DNA from 2 places in the Fructobacillus cardui genome. Region 2 is predicted to be linked to the other one. Evidence: riboswitches for the same ligand, from Rfam matches in the RefSeq annotation. Region 2 holds a riboswitch; the other holds the start of a gene.
What was found. Region 2 has a riboswitch for lysine ahead of AABI20_RS06045 (amino acid permease). Riboswitches for the same ligand answer to the same signal wherever they lie in the genome.
Positions count from the first base shown of each region.

Region 1: another riboswitch for lysine. It lies ahead of alr (alanine racemase); the one in region 2 lies ahead of AABI20_RS06045 (amino acid permease).

Region 1 covers NZ_CAUZLS010000002.1:171,901-175,324, reverse strand. Annotated here, with positions in the region: gene lysA (diaminopimelate decarboxylase) at 1-693, opposite strand, end outside; gene alr (alanine racemase) at 744-1,856, opposite strand; lysine riboswitch at 1,945-2,097, opposite strand; gene AABI20_RS03000 (exonuclease domain-containing protein) at 2,207-3,424, opposite strand, start outside.
Region 2 covers NZ_CAUZLS010000006.1:47,580-51,003, reverse strand. Annotated here, with positions in the region: gene AABI20_RS06060 (ketopantoate reductase family protein) at 1-5, opposite strand, end outside; gene trpS (tryptophan--tRNA ligase) at 137-1,153, shown strand; gene AABI20_RS06050 (hypothetical protein) at 1,436-1,909, shown strand; lysine riboswitch at 1,929-2,099, shown strand; gene AABI20_RS06045 (amino acid permease) at 2,197-3,424, shown strand, end outside.

The sequences.
Region 1 (3,424 bases), on a different contig from region 2:
ATCCCATGAAGCACACAGGTCAACTAATTTCTGGCCGGCTAATTCAAAGCCATCTTCCTCAAAAATTTGAGAACCGATGTGGGCTGACAAACCAAGCAGGTGCAAGCTTTCATCGCCTTCAGCGATTTCATAAGCTCGCTTAGCTTGACCAGATTCCAAATCAAAACCGAATTTGGAGTCGACTTGACCGGTTTGAATGTAATCATGAGTGTGGGCTGACACGCCAGGAACCACTCGCAAAATCACATTTTGTTGTCCCTCTCGGCCGGCCATAACCCGGTGCAAGAGGTCAAGTTCCAAGAAATTATCAACGATAATCGTACCAACCCCGGATTCAACGGCAAAGGTCAAATCAGCCAGTGACTTGTTGTTTCCGTTATAAGAAACATTGGCCATCGGGAAGCCGGCGGCCACCGCCGTGTAGATTTCACCGGCGGAAACAAGGTCCAAGTGCAAACCTTCTTCAGCAACTACCTGGTACATGGCCTGGCAAGCAAATGCTTTGGAAGCATAGGCAACGGCCCCTTTTTGACCGGATTGTTCAAAGGCCTGCTTGAAGGCGCGCATCTGCTCGCGCATGGTCAAAACATCATAAACGTACAGTGGCGTTTGGTATTCCTTGGCCAAATCAGTGGCTAACACGCCGCCAATCATGAGTTGGTCTTGGTCGTTTACTTGCAAGTGGTTTGACATAAGAATCTTTCCTTCTTCTCTCTTTTCAATCAAAATATTATTAGATGGGCTTAATCAACCAGGTATCGTGCTAAGCGGTCTTGGAAACGAATGGTGATTTCCCATGGATCGATTTCGCAATAGTGGGAAAAGTCAATCAGTGTGTTTTCCTTGTCCTGATTTTTACCAATGAAAGTCACCTTAGTTCCAACCTGAACTGGTTCTTCGAGAGCAATCATCAGTTGGTCCATGGCTAACTTGCCAACAATTGGGGCTTTCTGGCCGTTGACCAAAACCTCAAAGCCAACTGCTTCACGTGGTAGGCCATCCCCGTAGCCGATTGGCAAAGTCGCGATCCATTGGGGCTTGGTGGTTTGGTAAGTGGCACCATAGGAAACGGAGGCACCTGTTGGCAGTTGCTTAATCATGACCACCTCGGATTCGAGTGTCAAGACCGGTTCCAGGTAATTGTCAGGCTTTAATATCCCTTCGGATGGCTCAATACCATAGACCGAAGTTCCTGCTCGAATGACATCCATTGGCATCTGACCAACCCGGTATAAAGCTGCGGCCGAGTTAGCCAGGTGAACCATCGGTGGCATTGGCAAGCCATCGGTTAACTCATGCCAGGTTGCTAGCTGCCCTTCAAAGTATGTCGTGTCAACATCATCGGCCGTAGCAAAGTGAGTCATAATGCCTTGGTAAAGTAAGAAATCAGCATCTTGAACGTCATCAATAGCAGCGCTTAACTCTTCTCGGTTACGAAAACCAATCCGGCCCATGCCCGTGTCGACCGCCAAGTTAACCTGGAGCTTTGGACCGCCAAGACGCAAATTGGCTTCCGCCTGCTTCAAAGTTTCACGATCAGCAACCGTGGCAATGATTTGATAATCGGCCATTAGCTGGGCAAAATCAGGAGACGTGAGGCCCAAAACCAAGATTGGCTGACAAAAGCCGGCTTTCCGTAAGGCAATTGCCTCATCCATCACAGCAACGGCTAAGCCATCGGCACCACCTTCAACAGCAGCCTGACTCATTTCCAACAAACCAAAGCCATAAGCATTGGCCTTCACCGTCATGAAAATAAAGTTAGCGTGGCTACTCTCACGCATGACTTTTAAATTTTTGGCCACCGCTGCCTTTGAAATCAATAAACGACTTGGACGGTGATTAGCGACAACCATGTGAGCCTCCTTAGGCAATAAAAAAATCCAAACAACGGGGGTTTATCCCTGTCGTTTGGATTATTGTCTAAAAATAGTCACAAAAAAACAGTTGAATAGCTCCCCGCTGCATTTGCAGCGACAGTCCAATAGCTCTTAACTATTGGCCCAGCGAAATGGCTCTGACCCCATCAGCTTCGGCAACCGCCCCTTTCGCGAACAATGTTCGGTACTCTTGTTGGTTGCGACCTCTATTACTTATTAAGTTGCCATTAATATACATGAGATTTTTTCTCATGTCAACACTCCTGACAAAATAAATTATCTTTTTAACAAAAAAGGCAGCCGATATTGGCTGTCTTTTCTTAATTTTATGAAAGCTTTTTTTGATAAAAGTTCGCTTTTACCCGTTTGTACCGACTATTAACAGTTGCCAATCGATCCGAAAGCGCTTTAACTTGTCCCTGGTTAAAGGAAGCAAGTAAAACGGACTTTTCTTGTTTTTGAAGGGCAATCAATAGCGGTGTGAGCGTTGTCACATCAACCCAGCGGTGGGCCTGTGAAATGACGGCCACCTCCGGCACTTGTAGACTTTGCTGCCAAATCGCCGACAAGTATTCTGGTAGGACAATCAAAATTGACTGTTCTTCCTGGCTGCTTTGGCGGGCAGCCTTAATGAGGGGCGCTGAAATGTCCTGTGCATAGACAACGTAGTCATCACCATAGCGGTCCGATAACTTGTAGTACCAATGCTTCAAGGCGGCGTGGTCCTCCACAATCAGAACAAAGTGCTGAACCTTGGCCAAAACCAGCTGTTCAATCTGCTGGTCTTCATTACGGCTCGTGGTCAGTACCGTTGTCAACTGATTTTCCGTTGTCCCCTCAAATTCACTTTTCTCCGGCAACAAGGCCCCCGGAGTCTGGGCTAAAAATGTTGCTAAATCATCCGGTAAGTAAGACGAAACGACTAGGACTTTATCCACCTGCTTCAAAAAGTACTTTTGGTACAACAAATCAGCCTTGACCTCAAAAATTAGATTTTGGACGGCCAGCTCCTTTTGGATGTGCCAGGAGATGTTGGCTAAGTATTCCTGGTGCGCTGATAGCCACGAAAGCTTAGCTAATTTAGCCGTCAAATCCGCTTGCGTCAATTTGTGGTTAAAATCAGCCTTAGCAGCCAAATCAACTAAGTCCAACAAACGATTCAAAACCGCCTTGCCGGTCTTCACCAGACCGATATCTTCAGCTTGACCATCAATCTTATTGCTGGCCTCTTCCCAGTTGTGGAGTGCCACCTTCCACTGACCCTGTGTCTTCTTCGGCAAGCTAGCTGCCAAATCAGCCAAGCGGGCTACCTGGTCTTGGTAAAAGCTCAAAGGCAACGTCAGACCGAAGCCCTCTTGAATGGCAGTCAAAAGCGCAATGGGCTTTTCCAAAATGGCCACGGGCCGATCATGATACTTGCTTGCCTTTTCCAAATCCTCCGAAATGACAAAGAAGGCCGCGAAGGTCAAAAGAACCACATCCGCCTGAGCCGCCTTGTCAAAGGCTTGGATAAAGGCCGGACCCGTTTCATCAGAACGGACCGC
Region 2 (3,424 bases):
TTCATATTGATTCCCCCTTAGTGTGAAAACATTCTAATCTTTTTCTCATAATATAACAATAAAACAAGAATCCTGCAAGTCGAGTTTGATTTCGTTATAATGGAGAAGTTAATAACTAGAAAGAGAAATAGAAGCCATGGAAAAAGAAATTTATTTAACCGGTGATCGTCCAACCGGGAAACTACATATCGGTCACTATATCGGATCTCTCAAAAATCGAGTGGCCATGCAGAACTCTGGGGAATTTGATCCCTACATTATGATTGCGGATACCCAAGCCTTTACAGACAACGCTCGAAATCCTGAAAAAATTAGACAATCATTGACGGAAGTTGCCTTAGATTACTTGGCTGTTGGATTGGACCCAAAGAAATCAACTATTTTTGTCCAGTCTCAAATTCCAGGTTTAGCTGAATTAACGATGTACTTTATGAATCTGGTTTCATTAGGACGGTTAGAGCGTAATCCAACAGTCAAGACTGAAATTCAACAAAAGGGCTTCGGGGAAGGGATTCCTGCTGGTTTCTTAATGTATCCAGTTTCCCAGGCTGCCGATATTACGATTTTTAAGGCCAAAAAAGTCCCAGTTGGTGACGATCAAAAGCCAATGATTGAGCAGACACGTGAATTAGTTCGTTCATTCAATAATGCTTATCAAAAAGATGTCTTTGTTGAGCCTGAAGGCGTTTTTCCACCAAAAGGGCAGGGTCGTCTGCCGGGAATTGATGGGAACGCTAAGATGTCTAAATCTTTGAATAATGGAATTTACCTCTCTGATGACCCAGATACCTTGGCTAAGAAGGTCAAGTCAATGTATACCGATCCAACACATATTCGTGTTGAGGATCCGGGGCATGTTGAAGGCAACGTCGTCTTTACTTATTTAGATATTTTTGACCCCGATCCAGGGCGAGTACAAGAGCTAAAGGAACAGTATCAGGCGGGGGGCTTAGGTGATATGAAGCTTAAGAAACACCTATTGGACGTGATGGAAGCTGAATTGGCACCAATCCGTGAGCGCCGGTTAGAGTACGCACAAAACATGGATCAGGTATTAGCCATGTTGAAACATGGCTCAGAAAAAGCCAATCAAAGAGCTGAAGAAACCATGAAAGAGGTTCGAGCAGCTATGGGTATCAACTATTTTAATTAAGAACAATTCTTGATTAAAATAGTTTCACTTTGCTTTTTTTTATTACATGACGTAAAGTCTTTTACATAAGAATGTTATTTATTTATCGAAGAGGACCGTCTTGTGTTAATATCACCATTAAAAAAGAGACCATATTTGTCAAAGTGCTTTTTAGCACTTTTTATTATTCTATCGATTATGCTGCGCTTCAATAGTGGTTTTTTAGAATTAATGGATACTGTTTTTGCCATTATAGCCCAAGAAATTGCTAGTCATTTCTTATTTTTAGCAGGCCCTGCTAATATGATGGGAAGTTTGTGGTTCATTTGGTTAGTTAATATTTTCTGGGCGTTTTTCATTCGATCTTTGGGCTTTAAAGTTGGCTCTTGGTGGGCGATTAACGTGACTGCAATTTTCTTTATCAGTATGATTATTTGGTCGGCAATAGTTTTCTTAACCTGGAATCACGGGTTAACTTTAGATCAAACGATGCCTGATTTATCATTGGCAATGTGGGCCTTGTTTTTCTTTGAATTTGACAACATTCTAGTTCATCGATTTCACGTGGCCCACTGGGTCAAGACCACCATTCAGACTGTCTTTGTGTTAACGTGGATTGTGTTAGCTGGCAATAAGATGGTTGGGAGTGATTTGTCCTTTACCACGGTGTTGGGCGCTTTCTTACTGGCCTATATTTACTTCCGTTTAGCTGCTAAGGTTTACTTAAAGCACGTTAAAAGTTGGTTAGTTATTTTTGCAGTTGACGGTGATATTTAAATTGTGTTATGGTAGGAACAACAAACAAAGAGGTCGCAACTAAAATGAGTAGCCCTGAAGAGTCTGGCCAAGACGAAGACTGAGGGTGAAAGGTGCAGTTGCCGAAAGGAAATTTTGGGTCAAAAATTTTCCTTGGGCTGGTGAAGAAGATTCATCGGACTGTCGTTTTTAACGGTGCGCTTTGCTAATCATTGCTATCATTATTGAACGAATTTACCGCCTGTTTTTGTTTTGTGACAAAAACGGGTTTTTTTATTGTTTGAAATTCATATGAAGGAGTCATGCAAATGGCTGAACAAAATCAAAATGCCATCCAGCAGGAATTGAAGACACGTCATGTCTCCATGATTGCCTTGGGTGGATCAATTGGAACGGGGCTCTTTTTGGCCTCTGGGGCAACGGTATCACAAGCTGGACCAATGGGCGCCATTACTGCCTATTTGGTAATGGGTGTCATGGTTTACTTCCTGATGACTTCCCTTGGTGAAATGGCAACTTATATGCCAACCACTGGTTCGTTTTCAGAATACGGTAATCGTTTTATTGAACCGGCTATGGGCTTTGCCCTTGGGTGGAATTACTGGTTTAACTGGGCGATTACCATTGCGGCTGAAATCTCGGCGGTTGGTTTGGTCGCGCAGTTCTGGCTGCCTCACGTACCGGCTTGGGTTTTCTCAGCGGTTGTGCTGGCACTGATTTTCTTTATTAATCTCTTTTCTGTTTCGACTTTTGGTGAAACGGAATTTTGGTTGTCGACAATCAAGGTTGTGACCATTGTCTTTTTCTTGTTTGTTGGTGTCTTGACCATTTTTGGGGTTATTCACTCAAACCAAAACGTCATGCATAATCTGTCCGTTGGTAACCACGGTTTTGTTGGTGGTTTCCAGGGTGTCTTGTCGGTTTTCTTGGTTGCTGGTTTTTCATTCCAAGGAACAGAAATGGTGGGCATTACTGCTGGTGAAGCAAAGGACCCATCAAAATCAGTGCCAAAGGCGATTAACTCAGTCTTCTGGCGGATTTTGTTGTTCTATATCGGCGCAATCTTTGTGATTTCTGCTTTGGTTTATTACAAGGATCCAAATTTGTTGTCAGCTGCTAATAACAATGACATCACGGTTTCACCATTTACGATTGTCTTCAAGAATGCTGGTATCGCTTTTGCCGCCTCATTAATGAACGCAGTTATCTTGACGTCAATTATTTCAGCAGCGAATTCAGCTACTTATGCAGCGAACCGAACACTTTACGCCTTGGCCAAGAAGGGTCAGGCACCAAAGGTATTTTCTAAGTTGTCAAAGTTTGGTGTTCCTTGGGCATCCCTATTGTTGACGGTCTTCGTTGGAATGTTTGCTTTCTTGTCAGATATTAAGGGTGGTAGTGAAGCCTACACTTGGCTGGTTGCTGCCTCAGGTCTGTCTGGCTTTATTGCCTGGCTAGGAATTGCCTTAGCACATTTGCGCTTTCGCCGTGCCTATGTTCGCCAAGGTAAGGACTTGAACAAGTTGGTCTATAAGG